DNA from 4 places in the Leisingera sp. XS_AS12 genome. Region 2 is predicted to be linked to each of the others. Evidence: riboswitches for the same ligand, from Rfam matches in the RefSeq annotation. Region 2 holds a riboswitch; each other region holds the start of a gene.

Region 1 (4,204 bases), on a different contig from region 2:
ACCCTGAGCTGCCCTTTGCCGGCGTTATCCTGAACCGCGTCGCCAGCCCGCGGCATGAGCGGCTGACCCGGCTGGGGATGGAAAAGGCAGGCATCAAGGTGCTGGGCTCCCTGCCCCGCCGCGGTGACCTGACCCTGCCGGAGCGGCATCTCGGCCTCATCCAGGCAGTCGAACACCCCGATCTGGAAGCCGCCATCGCAGGCTACGCCGCCTTCCTGCGCGAGCATGTGGATCTGGAAGCGATCAAATCCGCGGCGCTGTCCGGTCAGGCCCCGGCACCCGCCAGCCTGCCCACACCGCCCGCGCAGCGCATTGCGCTGGCGCGCGATGCGGCGTTTTCCTTCACCTACCCGCACCTGCTGGAAGGCTGGCGTGCCGCTGGCGCCGAGATTCTGCCCTTCTCGCCCTTGGCGGATGAGCCCCCGGCCCTGGACGCTGACCTGGTCTGGCTGCCCGGAGGCTATCCCGAACTGCATGGCGGGGCGCTGGCCGCGGCAGAGACCTTCCGCGCGGGCGTTCGGAAACACGCGCAGACCAAGCCGGTGCACGGCGAATGCGGCGGCTACATGGCGCTCGGCGAGGCGCTGATCGACAAGCAGGGCAACCGCCACCAGATGCTGGGCCTGCTGGGGCTGGTGACGTCTTATGAGAAGCGCAAATTCCACCTCGGCTACCGCCGCGCGGTGCTGCAGGCGGAGATACCCGGCTTTGCTGCCGGCACCGCCTTGCGCGGTCACGAATTCCACTATTCCACCATTCTGGAAGAACCCGACGCGCCGCTGGCCAATGTCATGGACGCCGACGGAAACCCGGTGCCCGAGACCGGATCGGTCAAGTGCAATGTGACCGGCACCTTCTTCCACCTGATCACCGGAGAACGCGCATGAGCGGCTTTGTCAGCTTTGTCTCCTCCGGGCCCGGCGATCCGGAGCTGTTGACCGTGAAAGCCGTCAAACGGCTGGAGACGGCGGATGCGATCCTGTTCGATGATCTGTCCTCTGGCCCGATCCTGAGCCATGCCCGTGCCGATGCCGACCTGGTGGGCGTGGGCAAACGCGCCGGGCGACCTTCGCCCAAGCAGGACCATGTCAGCCAGCTGCTGGTCGATTATGCCTCCTCCGGGCTGCGGGTGGTGCGACTGAAATCCGGCGACTCGGGCGTCTTCGGCCGTCTCGAGGAAGAAATCACCGCCCTGCGCGAAGCCGGAATCGGGTTTGAGATCGTGCCAGGCGTCACCGCGGCCTCGGCGGCGGCGGCGGCGGCCAATATCCCGCTCACCCGTCGGCTGACCGCGCGGCGGCTGCAGTTCATCACCGGCCATGACGTGACCGGCGGGCTGCCGGACGATCTGAACATGGCGGCGCTGGCCGACCCGCAGGCCACCACCGTGGTCTATATGGGCAAGCGTACCTTCGTCGCGCTGGCGGAAAAGCTGATGGAGGCCGGGCTGCCTGCGGAGACCCACGCGCTGGTGGCGCAGGGCGTCTCCACCCCGGAGCAGAAGCTGTTCTGCCACACAGTCGGTGAACTGCCGCAGGTGCTGCGCGCCATGGAAACCACCGCCCCGGTGCTGATCCTCTACGGGCCGCTGGCAGATCAGGACCTGCCCGGCGCATGAGCGTGCCGACCCTCACCCTGTGCCGCACCTGCCGCGATGCGGACCCTGCCCTGCCCGGGCAGGTCGCCGCGGCACTGGAGCGCGCAGGGATCGCGGCCCATCTGACGCAGGTGGACTGCATGTCCGGCTGCCAGCGGCCGCAAACACTGGCGGTGCGCCAATCCGGCAAGACCGCCTATCTGTTCGGTGAAATTTCCGCTGGCGATCTGCCGGACGTGCTGACCTTTCTGCGCCTGTACGCCCGCAGCGCTGACGGCAATTTCGCCGATGCCCGCCCGCTGGGCAAGCTGCGCTTCAAGGCGATTGCCCGCATCCCGGGCTGACCTCGCACCGCCAATCTGCCCCCGCGGCCCGCAGATATGCCGCAGACAACCGGTCAAGGGGCGGTTTCTTCCTTGACCGGAATCGCCCCCGCGAGGCATTACCATTGAATACGGTGTCCAAAGGTGCCCAAGCACCAGGACTGAAACGGGAATGAGGACGGTGGACCAAATCGCGGCACCGCAGCCTCAACCGCCCCCGCGACTGTGAGCGGCGAGCGGCTCTCCGGCATCCACTGGCGCGCAAGACGCCGGGAAGGAGGAGAGCAGCAGCGACCCGCGAGTCAGGAGACCGGCCGTGTGCGAATGAAAACTTACGCCGTCGGGTGTGACGGCAAGGAGACCATCAATGACGACCAAGACGCTCAACGCTTCTGCCGCAGGCACTTCCGTAATCCCGGCCCTGTTTGCCGTGGTTCTCGGGCTGGGGATCCTCACGCTGACCGGCCATGTGCAGGCATCCGCGCTGCATGACGCGGCGCACGATGTACGCCACGCAACCGGCTTCCCCTGCCACTAAGGCCATGTTCAGTCGTATTTTGACCAGCGGCCTGTTCGCTGGCGCTGCAGCAGGGCTGATCACCGCCCTGCTGCAGCTTTATTTCGTGCAGCCTGTTCTGCTCCACGCCGAACTCTACGAGGGCGGTGAACTGGTGCATTTCGGCGCCGAGGCCGTGTCGGCCCATCCCGACCTGCCCGGCCTGTTCGCCGATCCGGTGCGCGACGGGCTGAGCGTCATCTTCACCATGCTCACCTACACCGGCTATGCGCTGGTCATGGTTGCATTGATGTCGGTTGCCGAGCGTCAGGGCCATGCGATCAACGCGCGCAGCGGTTTGCTCTGGGGTGTGGCAGGCTTCGTGACCTTCCACTTCGCGCCCGGCCTGTCGCTGGCCCCCGAGGTGCCCGGCGTCGCGGCCGCGGATGTCGGCCTGCGCCAGATCTGGTGGACCGCCACCGTAGCCACCGCGGGCGTGGCCATGTGGCTGATCGCCTTTGGCGGCAACATGGTCAGCTACCTGATCGCCGCGTTACTGCTGCTGGCGCCGCATGTTATCGGCGCCCCCGAACCCGAGAGTTTCTCGGGACCGGTGCCGACCGAGATCGGCGCGCTGTTTGCCGCCCGTGCCTTCGGGGTCGGAATGGCGGCCTGGGTGCTGCTGGGGGCCTTTGCCGGCCACTTCTGGCAGACCGAAGGCAAGCGCTCGCTCGCAGCGGCCTGACCCGGCTGCCCTCTTGCGCCCCGCCGGAGAAGTCCGGCGGGGACAGTTCTTGTCCGAGGAAGACTTGATGTCCCGTTCTCTCGCTCTCTTTGCCATCGGACTGCTGTTCGGAGGCGGCATCGGCTTTGTCACCGCGGCTGGCAATGGCATCACTTTTGACGGCCACGACCACGGCGACCCGGCACATCACGGCGGTGGCCACGCGGGCGCGATGGCCCATGACCACGCGACGGCGGTCGATCTGCCGTCGGGCCCGGATGCACCCCGAATTGCCATACGTCTGCACAAGGATCCCATGTCCGGCTGGAACCTGCAGGTGCTGCCGCAGAACTTCCGCTTTGCCCCGCAGAATGCTTCGGCGGAGAATGTTCCCGGTGAAGGCCACGCCCATGTCTACGTGAATGGTGAAAAACTTGCGCGGCTCTATGCAGAGTGGATTCACCTCCCGTCGCTGCCTGCCGGGGCAGTCGTCAAGGTCTCGCTGAACACCAACAACCACAGCGCGCTGACGGTGGAGGGACAGCCCGTCGAGGCCACGACAACCGTGCCGTCCGACGCTGAGGGCACCTGACCGTCACCCCGCGCTTGCAAGACCAGCGGCACGGCTCCATAGGGGGCGTGTCCACGCATGAAAGGCCCCGCCATGATCGAACTCAGCCTGATCGGTATCGGCACCGGAAACCCGCAGCACATGACCCTGCAGGCAATCGACGCGCTGAACGCGCAGGACCTGATCCTGATCCCCAACAAAGGGGGCGGCAAGGATGATCTGGCCGGGCTGCGGCGCGAAATCTGCCACCAGGCAATCAAGGGCAACGGCCCACGGATCGTCGAGTTCTCCCTGCCGGTGCGGGACGAAACCATCCGCGACTACCGCAAACGGGTCGACGATTGGCACGATGCCATTGCCGAGATCTGGTGGCAGAACATCAGCACGCATCTGCCCGACGGCGGCAAGGCGGGTTTCCTCGTCTGGGGCGATCCTTCGCTCTATGACAGCACCATGCGCATTGCCGACCGGCTGCAACAGCGCGCTGACCTCA
Region 2 (4,204 bases):
GGTCGTCCTCCTCGACCACGAAGTGCAGCTTGATGCCCGGCACCCGCGAGGCCATGCTTTCCAACTGTTGGCGCGCGATGATCTCGCTCGGGCGCTTGGCACAGTTGATAAAGCAGATGTCGGGCGACTGGCCACGGTCAAACAGGTACTGTGTCATCGACAGGCTGGGCGTGATGCCGGAGCCGGCCGAGATGAACAGGAACTTCCCGCTGGGGCGTTTGGGCAGGGTGAAGACCCCCGCCGGTCCGGAGGCACGCAGCTTCATGCCGGGGCGCAGATGGTCCAGCATCCAGCGGGTGCCGATGCTGTCTGCCTGCGCCTTCACGGTGACCGAGATCGACAGCGGCCGCGACGGCGAGGAGCTGATCGTATAGGTGCGCCAGACGGTTTCCCCCGGCACCGGCAGTTCCAGCGTCAGGAACTGGCCGGGCTGGTACTTGAACCAAGCGCCCGAAGGCGCGCGGAAGCTGAAGGTCGCGGTGTTCGGCGCTTCCGGCACCACCGAGACGCATTCCAGCATCTCGTCGTCCTTCCACGCGAGGGTTTCATCGAGGGTCTCGAAGTTGGCCTGCAGTCCCATCGGTTTACTCCGCCGCCACCAGATGGCGCCCGGTCAGGGCGCGGGTCAGATGCTCGGCATACCAGTTGGAGAACTGGATCACGCCGCTTTCCTGCACCTTGGAATACGGGCCAGGCTGGTACGCGGGCGAGTTGATGCCACGCTGGTTGTCTTCGACCACGATGCGGTCCTCGTCATTGGTGGCGATCCAGACCTCGGTCAACCGCTTCAGGTCGTAATCCTGACCTTCCACCGCATCCTTGTGGACCAGCCACTTGGTGCTGACTTCGGTTTGCGTCGGGCTAATCGGCGTGACGCGGAAGACGATGGAGTGATCCGGCAGGAAGTGGTTCCAGGTGGTCGGATAGTGGAATTTCAGCAGCGTGCCCGCGTCCGCAAAGGGCACCCGGCCCAGCGGCTTGGCGACGGCGGCCTTGCCGTCCATGGTGTAGCTCTCGGCGCCCTCGTTCAGCGGCATCCGTGCCAGCCGGTGCTGGCCGCGCGCATCGATGCGGAACTGCGCCGGGCAGCCTGCGGCCTCGATCCGGTCGAAATGCTTTTGCAGATGCGGCGGGGTCTCGCCGCCCTCCACCCCGGTGACCGAGGGATCCTCGGGGAAGGTGCGGCACAGCGACGGGTGGTTGCCACCGCAGTGATAGCACTCGCGGTTGTTTTCCCAGACCAGCTTCCAGTTGCCGTTCTCGATGATCGCGCTTTCATGGGCGATCTTGGCATTGGCCAGGTCGTGCGGCTCCAGATAGGGGCGTGCCACGTCGGCGAAGGCGTCGAAATCCGGAGCCTCATCCGCGAGACAGATGTAGATCAGCCCTGCGAGGTCGCGGCAATGCACCGGCTTCAGCCCGTGCTTGGAGGCGTCGAAATCCGGCCCCATGTCGCGCGCCCACAGCAGTGAGCCGTCCAGTTCATAGGTCCACTGGTGGTAGGGGCAGACCAGTTTCGGCGAATTGCCCTTCTTGGCCTTGCAGACCACCGAACCGCGGTGGCGGCAGGAGTTGTGGAAGGCCCGCACCTCGCCGTCGGTGCCGCGCACGATGATAACGTTGTAGCTGCCGACCTGGTGGGTGACGTAATTCCCGGGTTTCGGGACTTCACAGGCGGGGATGGCAAACAGCCACTCGCGGTAGAAAATCTGCCGCATGTCCAGATCCAGAACACCCGGATCGGTGTAGAACGCCTGTTCCAGGGAATGATTTTCCTGCCGGGCCATCAGCTTGGCCAGAATTTCGCTGTCCTGAAGCATCTGTCTCTCTCCTTCGCCGCGGCCCCGCGGCGGGTTGGCTTGGGTGCGGGCACGACTGGAGAGATTGCTGGCCACACGCCCGCAACCGCCCTGCCGCATCCGCGGTTGACGTTTCTGGCAAGGCTGGAGGTCGGACGGCCCGCAGCGTTTCGACCGATGGCGCATGGCAGCTGCCTGAAGGCTCCTTCAGCGGCTTTCAGCCATGCCCCAAACAGGGTCTCCGTTGCGCAGGCAGTGTCGTTGTTCCACCAGCTTCCCAATTTTCCGCCCCGGAGGACGGCACCTTGCTGAAGCGGAAATTGCCCGATTTGCGACTATCCAGCGGAACCAAAACCGACCCGCAAAAACCGGAAAAAGACATGCATGCCAGAACCCTTGGCGCGGACAAACCTGTCCAATGCCGCAAAACGTGCGACGCGTTCGAAATGCGTCAGGACCTGTATCTGGCCAAGGGGACAGCCGCCTGCCCTGCAGCGAATCCCGACTGCACGGCGCGTTGCATTACCGGCCCGGAAACCAAAAAGGGCCGCCTCGACGGCGGCCCTTGGTCAATTTGATCTCCAGCTTTGCAGCCAGCGCCGGAACCGACCGCGCCGCTCGGCGATGGCATCGCCCGCGGCATACAGGCTGTCCTCTGCGCTCTCGAGCATCGGATCGATGCGCGCCCGGCGGAAGCGCCGCCAACGCACCCATATCGCCCAGAGGAACCCCGCCAGGAACACAAGGAAGATGATTGTGAACCAATTGGTTGGCTTGTCATCCGGACCGGCCACCGGTTTGATCGAGACCGCATTGGGAAAGGCCGACAGGAACTCGTTGCGCCAACCATAATGCAGCACCGCCACCCATTCCGGGTTGGCCTTGGTCGAAATACTGTCGTTGGCGTCGGTGTAGAGGTTGGCGGTGTCGAACTTGAAATACGGCGGCCAGTTCCAGCCGGTATCCTCGTTGCGGTAGACGATGGCGCGGCCATTCGGCCGCACGCCCTGGATAAACTGCACGTCGCGATTGATCAGCTGCGCCGAGCGATCATCCGGGCTGGACCAGAAAATGCGTGTCCAGTCGTTCAGCTCCTGACGTTCCTCGTAGGTGTTGACGATGCGCACCACATCATACTGCGGCAAGGTATAATGCAGGAAGGCGCCAAACAGCCCCCAGAAGGTGATCAGAAATGCCCATTTGATGAAACGCATGGGAGGAGCCTCACATGAAGTTAATGACGTAGATCAGGAGCGCCAGCGCCCCCAGCGGAACGATGTAAACCAGCAGGATCAGTCGGCGACGAAAGGACCGGTCGTATTGTTTCAGCCCTCGCTGGATGAAGGCCGCGCGGTCTCCGGTCAACCCCTTGTCTTTCCAGCGACGCTTCAGCTTCGCCCGCCGCGCTTCGCGGGAGTAGAGCGACACCGCCCCGTAGACCAGGGTCAGAACCACCAGCAAAATCAGGACCAGGCGCAGAAAACCGAACATTCAAAAGCCTCCCAGCGTGCAGGCATCACAGTGCCCTGACGCGGGCGCGCGCGTCGGCCCGCCCAGGGTCAGCCGTGTCCGTTCAAACCTGGTAACGCTCATATGCCCGTCCCATCATGCCAAGATGCCATATAATGATATGGGCATGTGAACGCGACTTACATCCCCTCCCCGCCCAATCTTCGGCACCACGAACCGCCCTTCGGCAAAATCGCCGGGGGCTTTTCGAGGACAGAGACAAAGCTCGCCGCCCGCAACCGACAGGCTGGGGCGGCGACGAGAGGTCAGTTGTTCTGATGCTTTTCCAGCACCAGAAAGGTCATCATGCCCAGCGGCGGCAAGCTTTCCTGCTGCTCGATGCGCAGCCGGTCGTCCTTCAGGATGGTTTCCAGCTCGAAATCGGAATGCCAGCCGATCACATTGGCCAGCGGGGCCGACAGCCGCTCCAGCGATGCACGCACCCCCTTGCCGCTCTTGAAATGGTTGGTGACGACCAGTTTGCCGCCGGGCTTCAGAACGCGGGCGATCTCGCGCATGACCTGTTCCGGCTCCGGCACCACCGACAGCACGTGCATTGCTGCAACCGTGTCGAAGGCATTGTCCGGGAAATCCAGTTGGCGCGCGTCCATCTGGCGCAGCGCCTCGACGTGGCTCAGGTTCATCTCCTGTACCTTTGCCTCGGCTTTTTTCAGCATGTCATGGCTGAAATCGATGCCGGTGACCTTCAGATGCGGCGCATAATGTTGCAGCGACAGTCCGGTACCGACGCCGACCTCCAGCACATTGCCTTCGCGCGCGTTGATGAACTGCACTGCGCGCCGACGACCAGCGCGGGTCACCGCGCCGAATGTTCTGTCATATACCGGCGCCCAGCGCGCGTAGGATTCCTCGACAGCCTTGATATCCAAAAGTAC
Region 3 (4,204 bases), on a different contig from region 2:
GCGGGCGAGATCCTGCAGCGTGGCGAGGCCGTAGGACCAATAGCTTTCGCCGCCGATCAGCCGGACGAGGATGCCCTTGGCGCCCTCCAGCGTCTGTTCCGCGTAGACGTCGACCGACAGCGGGTGCTTCAGCGCCACCAGGTTGGCAAGGCGCAAAGTCGGCAGCTTGCCGTCCGCACGGTGCCACCCCGCCGCAAAAGCCCCGAGGTCGCTGTCGGAGAAGGACAGCACCACAAGGTCCGCAGGCGTCTGGCCGAGATCCTGCGGCGTGTCGGTCTCGTCAAGGCCGTGGCTTTCGCGGAAGACGACGTGCATGGGTCAGGCCTTTCCCGAGTGGTGCTTCAAAGCGCTGAGGGCAGCGCCCGGCCCGGCGGGGCGGGAAGCGAAGCGCCCGCCCCGTGGGGGGCCGGACGGGCGCTGCCCGGCGTGCCGCCGGGCCGAGACGCTCGAAATCTGGCACTTCGCTTCCATTGCTATCAGGCCCCCAGCTCGGCGCGGATCGCCTGTTCGTCGATGTTGTCATGCTCGGCAATGACCACCAGGGCGGTCTTGCGCGGCTGCGCCCCCCAGGGTTGGTCGTACTGGGCGCGCAAACGCTCACCCACGGCCTGAACCAACATCCGCATCGGCTTTCCCTCGACCGCGACATAGCCTTTGACGCGCAGGATGTTCCGTTCGCGGGCGAGTTTCACGATGGCATTCTGCAGCGCTTCCGGGTCGGAGACTTCGCCCATTTCGACCACGATGCTTTCAAAATCGTCATGCTCATGGTCGTGGTGGCCGTCGTGGTGGCTCGGGCGGGCATCGAGATCGTCCTCGGCCGCCGCACCGAGACCCAGGATGATGCGCGGATCGATCACGCCTTCGCTCATCGGCAGGATCGGCAGCTTGCGCGGCGCCTCGGCCTCGATCACCGCGCGGGCCTTTTCGACGCCTGCGTCGCCGGCCAGATCGGCCTTGGACAAAAGCACAATGTCGGCGCAGGAGATCTGGTCCTCGAACACCTCGGACAGCGGGGTTTCGTGGTCGAGGCTGTCATCCGCCTCGCGCTGGGCCTGCACGGCGTCCAGATCCGGCGCGAACTGGCCTTTGGCGACGGCCTCGGCATCGGCCAGCGCGATCACCCCGTCAACGGTGATGCGGGAGCGGATCGCGGGCCAGTCGAAGGCCTTCAAGAGCGGCTTGGGCAGCGCCAGACCGGAGGTTTCGATCACGATGTGATCGGGTTTTTCCGGCAGTGCCATCAGCTGTTCGATGGTGGGGATGAAGTCATCCGCCACGGTGCAGCAGATGCAGCCGTTGGCGAGCTCCATGATGTTTTCCGCCGGGCAGTTGTCGTCGGCGCAGGATTTCAGGATATCGCCGTCCACACCGGCGGTGCCGAATTCATTCACCACCACGGCAAGACGCTTGCCCTGCGGGTTCTGCATCAGGTGGCGGATCAGCGTGGTCTTGCCCGCACCCAGAAAGCCGGTGATGACGGTGACGGGGATCTTGTTGAGATCGCTCATGAATTACTCCTCAGAAGGAAAGGCGGCCGGCGGGATGCGGGCGACGGATTGTTTGCGGAAGACGGTGGGGCGCTCGCGCCAGGGCACCAGCCCGTCGGCGGTGGCGGCATAGGCGGCGGCGCCTGCAAGGATTTCGGGCACGTGCTGGTCCGGGTCCATGTCGCCGTAGATGTAGCTCCAGCGCGCCTCGCCGCCGGTCAGCGCCACAGAGCAGCCGCGCGAGCAGGCCGACAGGCATTTCACACCGCGCAGGGTGACGCCCTCGGGCATGCCCGCTTCTTTCAGGGCAGCGTGCAGGATGGCGCCGGGACGGGTGGCCTCCGGGTCGGCGCCCTCGGTGCGGCAGGTCAGGCACACGGTCAGGGTGACCGGGTCTTTCGGGGCGGCGGTGGGCGCCTGTTCGTCAGCCAAAGGCACGTCTCCTGTCGTTGCAGGCATGCGGGATGGCCGAAAAGGGGCGGCGGTCTGCCTGCCTCTCACCCGGTCGCGGAACACCCCGCCCGCCCGTTGATCTCTCACACGCTGGCAGGTCTCCCGGCTTGCGGATGCCAGGGCGTTCGCCCTGTCGGCCATCCTGCCTTCCCGGGCTGTCCCAGTGGCATGGCGGCCTCATCCGGTCACGGTCGCGGGGGCGGCTGTGCTTGGGCCGTCAGTGGCCGCTGTCACATTCCCTCTTCGCCTGCAATTGCAGGAACCAGCGAAACCCCCTTGCGCTATCGCGCCCTTCTTTGTCAAGACTTGCGCCAAACAGCTGGAGAGCCCCCATGAGCGAAAAGTCTGAAACCGGCATTTCAGAAGAAGAAGCCGCCCGTCACGCGTCCAAGATGGCCAAGAAAAAGGCCGCGCGCGACCGGATGATGAAAACCAAGGACGGCGAGAAGGGGCTGATCATTGTCCACACCGGGCCGGGCAAGGGCAAGTCCTCGTCCGGCTTTGGCATGATCATGCGCTGCATCGCCCACAAGATGCCCTGTGCCGTGGTGCAGTTCATCAAGGGCGCCTGGCAGACCGGCGAGCGCACGCTGATCGAGGAGAACTTCAGCGATCTCTGCCAGTTCTATGCGATGGGCGAGGGCTTCACTTGGGAGACCCAGGACAAGGCCCGCGACATTGCCGCCGCGCAAAAGGGCTGGGAGAAGGCCAAGGAGATGATCCTGGACGAGCGCAACACCATGGTGCTGCTGGACGAGATCAACATCGCACTGCGCTATGAATATCTGGACCTGGAAGAGGTGCTGGAGTTCCTGGTGGAGAAGAAGCCGCCGATGACCCATGTGGTGCTGACGGGGCGCAACGCCAAGGAAGAGCTGATCGAGATCGCCGATCTGGTGACCGAGATGGGCCAGATCAAGCACCCGTTCCGCGCCGGGGTGAAGGCGCAGAAGGGCGTTGAGTTTTAAGCTGAGCGCGTAGCCTGCCTTGGTGGGCGCGACTGCGCCTGCCGGAGGGGCAGGCAGGCGCAGTCCTGCGGTGCCGCCGGGCAAAACACTTTTATGCGGCGAGCTGAGCTGCCTTGCCTTGGATATAGGTATCCACCGCCGCGCGCTGGGTTTCATCCAGCCTCAGGCCCAGCTTGGTGCGCCGCCACAGGAAATCGTCGCCTGCGCGCACCCATTCGCGGGCAATCGCCCAGTCGAGCTCCCGCGCGGTGATCGTTGCGCCGAAGTCCTCGCCCAGATCTCCGGCGGTCTTGGCATCGCCCAGCACTTCCCAAGCCTCGGTGCCATAGGCGCGGATCATCCGGCCCGCCCAGTAGGGCGTCAGGAAGGGGTAGTCCGCCGCCAATTTCGCAGTCAGCTTCTCGACATCCGTCACTGCAAAATCGCCGCCGGGCAGCGCCACGCCCGCGGTCCAATCATCGGGGAGCTGCGGAAATGCCTCGCCGATCTTGGCCAGCGCCGCCTCTGCCAGCTTGCGGTAGGTGGTGATCTTGCCGCCAAAGACGTTCAGCAGCGGCGCCTGTGCCTGATCCAGCGTCAGCACATATTCGCGGGTCGCCGCGGTGGCGGAGCTGGCGCCGTTATCATACAGCGGGCGCACCCCGGAGTAGGTCCAGACAATGTCGTCCCGCGTCACCGGCTTCTCAAAGTATTCAGATGCGAAATCAGCAAGATACTGCTGCTCTTCGGGGGTGCATTCAGGGGCGGTATCGGGATCCGGGTGGTCGGCGTCGGTGGTGCCGATCAGGGTGAAATCCTGCTCGTAAGGAATGGCGAAGATGATCCGCCCGTCGGTGCCTTGGAAGAAATAGCAACGCCCGTGATCGAACAGTTTCGGCACGACGATGTGGCTGCCGCGCACCAGGCGGACGTTTTCGCGGCTGTTCTGGCCCAGTTTCTGATGCAGCACATCCGCAACCCACGGCCCGCCAGCGTTGACCAGCATCTTGGCGCGGTGCTCCTGCTCCTTGCCGCTGGCGTGATCGCGGGTGCGGATCACCCAGTGTTCGGAATGGCGTTCTGCCGACAGCACTTCGGTGCGGGTCAGGATCTGCGCACCGCGCGCCTGCGCGTCGCGGGCGTTCAGCACCACCAGCCGGGCGTCCTCGACCCAGCAGTCGGAGTACTCGAAGGCGGTCTTGAACTTGTCCTTCAGCACCTTGCCCGCCTCGTCCCGGGTCAGGTCCAGCTTGGCGGTGCCGGGCAGGATGCCGCGTTTGCCCAAGGAGTCGTACAGGAACAGCCCGAGCCGGA
Region 4 (4,204 bases), on a different contig from region 2:
CGGCACGATGAGGCCGACAAAGCCGACGATCCCCGCCACCGCCACCGCCAGCCCGGTCAACAGCACGGTCGCCACGAAGATCATCGCCCGCAGCCGCGCGGTGCGGATGCCCAGCGCCTGTGCGCGCTCTTCTCCCAGCAGCGTTGCGTCCAGCGCATTGGCTTGGGTCAGGAACATGAGCCCCAGCGCCACCACCGCTACCGCCAGCAGCGGCACCTCCTGCCATTCTGTTCCGGCAGCGGTGCCCATCAGCCAGCCCATCGCGTTGCGGGTCGCATGCGGGTCGCCAATATAGAGGAAGAAGGCCGTCAGCGACTGGAACATCAGCGAGACGGCTACTCCCGCCAGCACCACGATCAGCGGATCCATCGGTTGCCCCCGCCGCTGGGACAACCCCATGGTCAGCGCAAAAGCGGCCGCCGCTCCGAGGAAGGCGATCAGCGGCACTCCCAGCCGGTCGGTGACCGCCGCGGGCAGCCAGATGATCGCCGCCACCGCTGCCGCCGACGCCCCCGAGGAGAGCCCCATCAGGTAGGGATCCGCCATCGGGTTGCGCAGCGCTGTCTGCATCAGCGCACCGGCCAGCGACAATCCCGCGCCGATCAGCCCGACGGCCAGCACCCGCGGGATGCGCCATTGCCACACGATCAGCGACAGGCCGCGCGGTGCGTCCTCGCTCCGGCTCAGGATCGCAAGGCGGTCCGCCCAGCCGATGTCGGCCGTGCCCCACAACACCCCGGCGACGGCTGCCAGGACCATCGCTACCAAGGCTGCCGGAAACAGAAGCGAGAAGCGGGCCTGCATTCAGCGCAACGCCGCCAGCTGCGCGTTCAGGTTTTCAACTCCGTCGGCAAAGCGCATGCCCAGCAATGTCTCGGAAAACGGCACCACCACGAAACGCCCGTTCTGCACCGCCGTCAGCTGCGACAGCACGGGATCGTTTTCCAGATACTCCCGTTTCTCCTGCGCCGAGGACCAGCCTGCCTCGATCAGCAGGATCACATCCGGGTCGGCCTCGACCACGCGTTCCCAGGCCAGATCAACCCAGGCGCCTTCGACGTCCGCACTGATGCTGGTCAACCCGGCGGTTTTGGCGACCAGTGCCGGGCCGCCGCAGCAACCGATCGAGAACGGCGTGTCGGTGCCACTGTCATAGATAAAGGCGCTGCGCCCGCCGCCCGCGGGATTGTTCTGCACCGCTTCGATGCGCGCCCTGGTCTCGGCGATCAGCGCATCCGCGCGATCCTGAACGCCGAAAATGTCGCCAATCACTTCGATGTCGCGCAGGATCGGCGCAATGGTCAGCGGCACGTCCTGAGGGTGCGCAGACCTGCACGACGCATCCACCAGATAGGTCCCCACGCCCAAGTCGTGCCACTTCTGCACCGATCCCAAATTGTCTTCCGAGAAGGCAGAGGCAAAGCCTGCGAACAGGAAGTCGGGCTCTTGGGTCAGCACGATTTCTGCAGCCGGATATTTCTCGGCCAGAACGGGGACGCTGTCGAATGCATCCCGCCACTGGTCCGGGATCTCGTCGTCGAGATAGGCGGTGCCGACCATGGCGTCCTGCAGACCGAGTGCCAGCATCACCTCGGTGGCCTGCTGGTTCAAGGTAATGGCCCGCTTCGGCGGCGTTTCGTAAGTATAGGAGCTCCCACAACTTTGAACGGTCACCGGATCGGCCTGCGCCGCACCGGCGGCCGCAACAAGGCACAGCGGCATCAGAACTCTAAGCAAATTCATGGGTTTCTCCTGATTGATGAATAAGCAGGGACTGCGGAACATCCCCCGCGCAAAGAACCCGGGCCACCAGGCTGCGCACATCCGCCAGATCGCGGACCCGGTACCAATCCCCTTTTGGATAGTGCACGATCACAGGCCCGTTGTTGCAGGGAAACAGGCAGCCGGCCGCGGTCACAAGACAGTCAGAGGCCAACTGCATGCGGCCCAACTCGGCCTTCAGCGCCGCCAACAGGTCGGGTGCATCCTTCAGATGGCAGCGCGGTCCAGTGCAGACCAGCAGGTGGTGACGATGGGGCGGAGGACTGTTCCAGCCTTTGCCCAATTCGCCGTCTGGTCTCGGTTCCACCTCCGTCAGCGGCACCTCAGCCCGCGCAACATGGCCAAGGACCGAGGTGTCAGCTTGCGGGGCCTCAGCCAGCAGAACCTTCGGGCGTGTCCCGGTCTGGCGCGCCAGCCAGGCCCCCACTGCGCCGGGCAGCCAGGCCTCTATGCTCTGCGAAAACGGGAGGCCAACCGGACGCAGTTCGATCCGCGTCGCTCCCAACGCGGTCATATCGTCCAGCGCCCGCCAAAGCCCCTCGCCGCTGGCTTCGAGCCGGACCGCCACCGCCGCACTGGGCGCCGCTGCCGCCAGCCCTTCGGCCAGGGCCTGAAAGCGGGATTGGCTGACATACGAAGCGGAGATCAGATAAATTCGGGCGTCCATGCAAGCCTCTCAAGCGGAGGCAGGCAGGCGCTGGCGCGAAGCGCTGGGGACACTGTCATCTCTTCCTCCACGGGCCCTCCGCCCGATTGGTTACGGTTTACCGATGGCAGGTCTCCTGACTTGCGGATCAAAGCGTGCCGTCCCTTCCCGGATCCGCCGGATCCAGTGGTTCTGACGGGGTACTCTCCGCTCACAGTTGCGGGGGCAGTTCTGGACTTGGGCCGCTCAGCCCGCACCAGATTCCCTTTTCATCCCATTGCCATACTCGGCCGGGAACCATCGATTTTTGTCTGCTCAAATCGGCCTGCCCTGTCAACCGCTATATGTCGCCACGCAACCAAGCCCTTCGAGCAGGGAGGATGCGTCGGAACATGATCAGGTCAGCCCCCCGAGGCGGCGCACCTGCGCGCCAACGCGCTCCCCGTCTACGGTTGCCATTGTTGCGGCGATGCCTGCGGCTTCCCCGGTGGCAAAAGCCGTCCCCATGACACGGACCGAGCCATAAGCGACAGGATCGGCCCCGATGACGCGGCCAGACACAAACAGATTGTCGAGGCCGCGCGCCCGCAGACTGTCCAGTGGAACCGAGGCGTAACCATGCCCGCCAACCGGGTGGTAGACCGGCTTGCCGGCTTCACCGTGCAACTCTGCGGGCCACGCCGCCCGGGCGATGCTGTCGGAGCGTTGCCGCCCGCAGGCGAGATCCTCGGCCGTCATCTCATACCGCGTGGCAGGGTGCCTGCTTTCACGAATGCCGATCTGCGGACCAGACTGGGCCAAGAAGCAATGCTCGAACCCCGGCACGTGATCGCGCAACATCTGCACATAGTCATTCGCCATCTCCCGCGCGCACCGCTCCGCCCGCGTAAAACTGGCGGACGTGAGGTCGGGCAGCGCCAGGTCAATGATCATCCACCACATGTCGCCAGTGCCGGGAATGCGCGTATAGATGCCGCCATCCTCGCGGCGGATCGGATAGGCGCCGGTCTTGTTGTAACGCTGGATGGCCGCCTTGATCGCCGACCTGTCAAAGGGGACCCGCGGATCCAACCCGGAAATCCGGATCGGGGCAGAGACGGCCTGCAACTGGCCGTTCATGTCGCCCTCACGCATTGTGATGCCAGACACGAGGGACAGATTGCCGTCGCCAGTCGCATCGACAAAGCCCTCAGCGATGATCCTTCGGCGGCCCTCCATCCCGGCGACGGTTACAGCCTCTATGCGGTCAGCCGTTCTGGTTGCGGCGGCGACACGAGAGTGCAGCAGCACATCAACGCCGTGATCGGCAAGCACCCGGTCGAACGCCAGCTTTGCGATCTCGGGGTTCAACAGGATGATCCAGTTGCCCGTGGTTTCGGAATTATGGGCCTCGGTATTCATTCCGCAGGCCCGCATGGCCGCCAAAACCAGATCCCCGGCCCCACCGACGGCTTTTACCGGCTCAGGCCCTTGCTGGAAAAATCCGCAGTAGGCCAGAACCTGCGACGTGGTCGCCGCGCCGCCGAGAAAGCCGTATTTTTCCACCAGGCATACCTTGCCGCCTGCGCGGGCAGCGCCGAGCGCCGCCCCGATGCCGGCAGCGCCCCCACCGGCCACGACCACATCATAATCACTCTCGGTCTTCCGGCTCATGTCCGCCAACCCAGAACGTGCTTTTCCACCAGCCCGACGGTGGTAGACAGCAGCACCCCCAGCAGCGACAGGATCGTCACCCCGGCAAACAAACGTTCAAGGTCGTACAGCGATCCGGCCTGC

Evidence for each region. A riboswitch is a leader RNA that binds a small molecule or an ion and turns the genes downstream of it on or off. The one in region 2 is predicted to bind cobalamin.
Region 1: it holds a riboswitch for cobalamin, as region 2 does, so the genes downstream of both, AB9K35_RS08735 (CbtB domain-containing protein) here and AB9K35_RS19385 (aromatic ring-hydroxylating dioxygenase subunit alpha) in region 2, are expected to answer to the same signal.
Region 3: it holds a riboswitch for cobalamin, as region 2 does, so the genes downstream of both, AB9K35_RS08665 (DUF1636 family protein) here and AB9K35_RS19385 (aromatic ring-hydroxylating dioxygenase subunit alpha) in region 2, are expected to answer to the same signal.
Region 4: it holds a riboswitch for cobalamin, as region 2 does, so the genes downstream of both, AB9K35_RS06630 (ferredoxin) here and AB9K35_RS19385 (aromatic ring-hydroxylating dioxygenase subunit alpha) in region 2, are expected to answer to the same signal.

Annotation. Positions count from the first base shown of each region.
Region 1 is NZ_JBGFGM010000087.1:74,903-79,106, forward strand. It holds gene AB9K35_RS08720 (cobyrinate a,c-diamide synthase) at 1-887, shown strand, start outside; gene cobA (uroporphyrinogen-III C-methyltransferase) at 884-1,618, shown strand; gene AB9K35_RS08730 (DUF1636 family protein) at 1,615-1,941, shown strand; cobalamin riboswitch at 2,036-2,254, shown strand; gene AB9K35_RS08735 (CbtB domain-containing protein) at 2,288-2,458, shown strand; gene AB9K35_RS08740 (CbtA family protein) at 2,463-3,161, shown strand; gene AB9K35_RS08745 (hypothetical protein) at 3,229-3,732, shown strand; gene cobF (precorrin-6A synthase (deacetylating)) at 3,805-4,204, shown strand, end outside.
Region 2 is NZ_JBGFGM010000121.1:7,615-11,818, forward strand. It holds gene AB9K35_RS19380 (2Fe-2S iron-sulfur cluster-binding protein) at 1-580, opposite strand, end outside; gene AB9K35_RS19385 (aromatic ring-hydroxylating dioxygenase subunit alpha) at 585-1,820, opposite strand; cobalamin riboswitch at 1,924-2,122, opposite strand; gene AB9K35_RS19390 (hypothetical protein) at 2,105-2,377, shown strand; gene AB9K35_RS19395 (DUF1523 family protein) at 2,369-3,013, opposite strand; gene AB9K35_RS19400 (hypothetical protein) at 3,024-3,290, opposite strand; gene AB9K35_RS19405 (methyltransferase domain-containing protein) at 3,575-4,198, opposite strand.
Region 3 is NZ_JBGFGM010000087.1:60,882-65,085, reverse strand. It holds gene cobN (cobaltochelatase subunit CobN) at 1-315, opposite strand, end outside; gene cobW (cobalamin biosynthesis protein CobW) at 477-1,511, opposite strand; gene AB9K35_RS08665 (DUF1636 family protein) at 1,515-1,922, opposite strand; cobalamin riboswitch at 2,018-2,225, opposite strand; gene cobO (cob(I)yrinic acid a,c-diamide adenosyltransferase) at 2,276-2,911, shown strand; gene glpD (glycerol-3-phosphate dehydrogenase) at 3,003-4,204, opposite strand, start outside.
Region 4 is NZ_JBGFGM010000079.1:13,893-18,096, reverse strand. It holds gene AB9K35_RS06640 (FecCD family ABC transporter permease) at 1-804, opposite strand, end outside; gene AB9K35_RS06635 (ABC transporter substrate-binding protein) at 805-1,743, opposite strand; gene AB9K35_RS06630 (ferredoxin) at 1,730-2,449, opposite strand; cobalamin riboswitch at 2,537-2,745, opposite strand; gene AB9K35_RS06625 (FAD-dependent oxidoreductase) at 2,825-4,081, opposite strand; gene AB9K35_RS06620 (ABC transporter permease) at 4,078-4,204, opposite strand, start outside.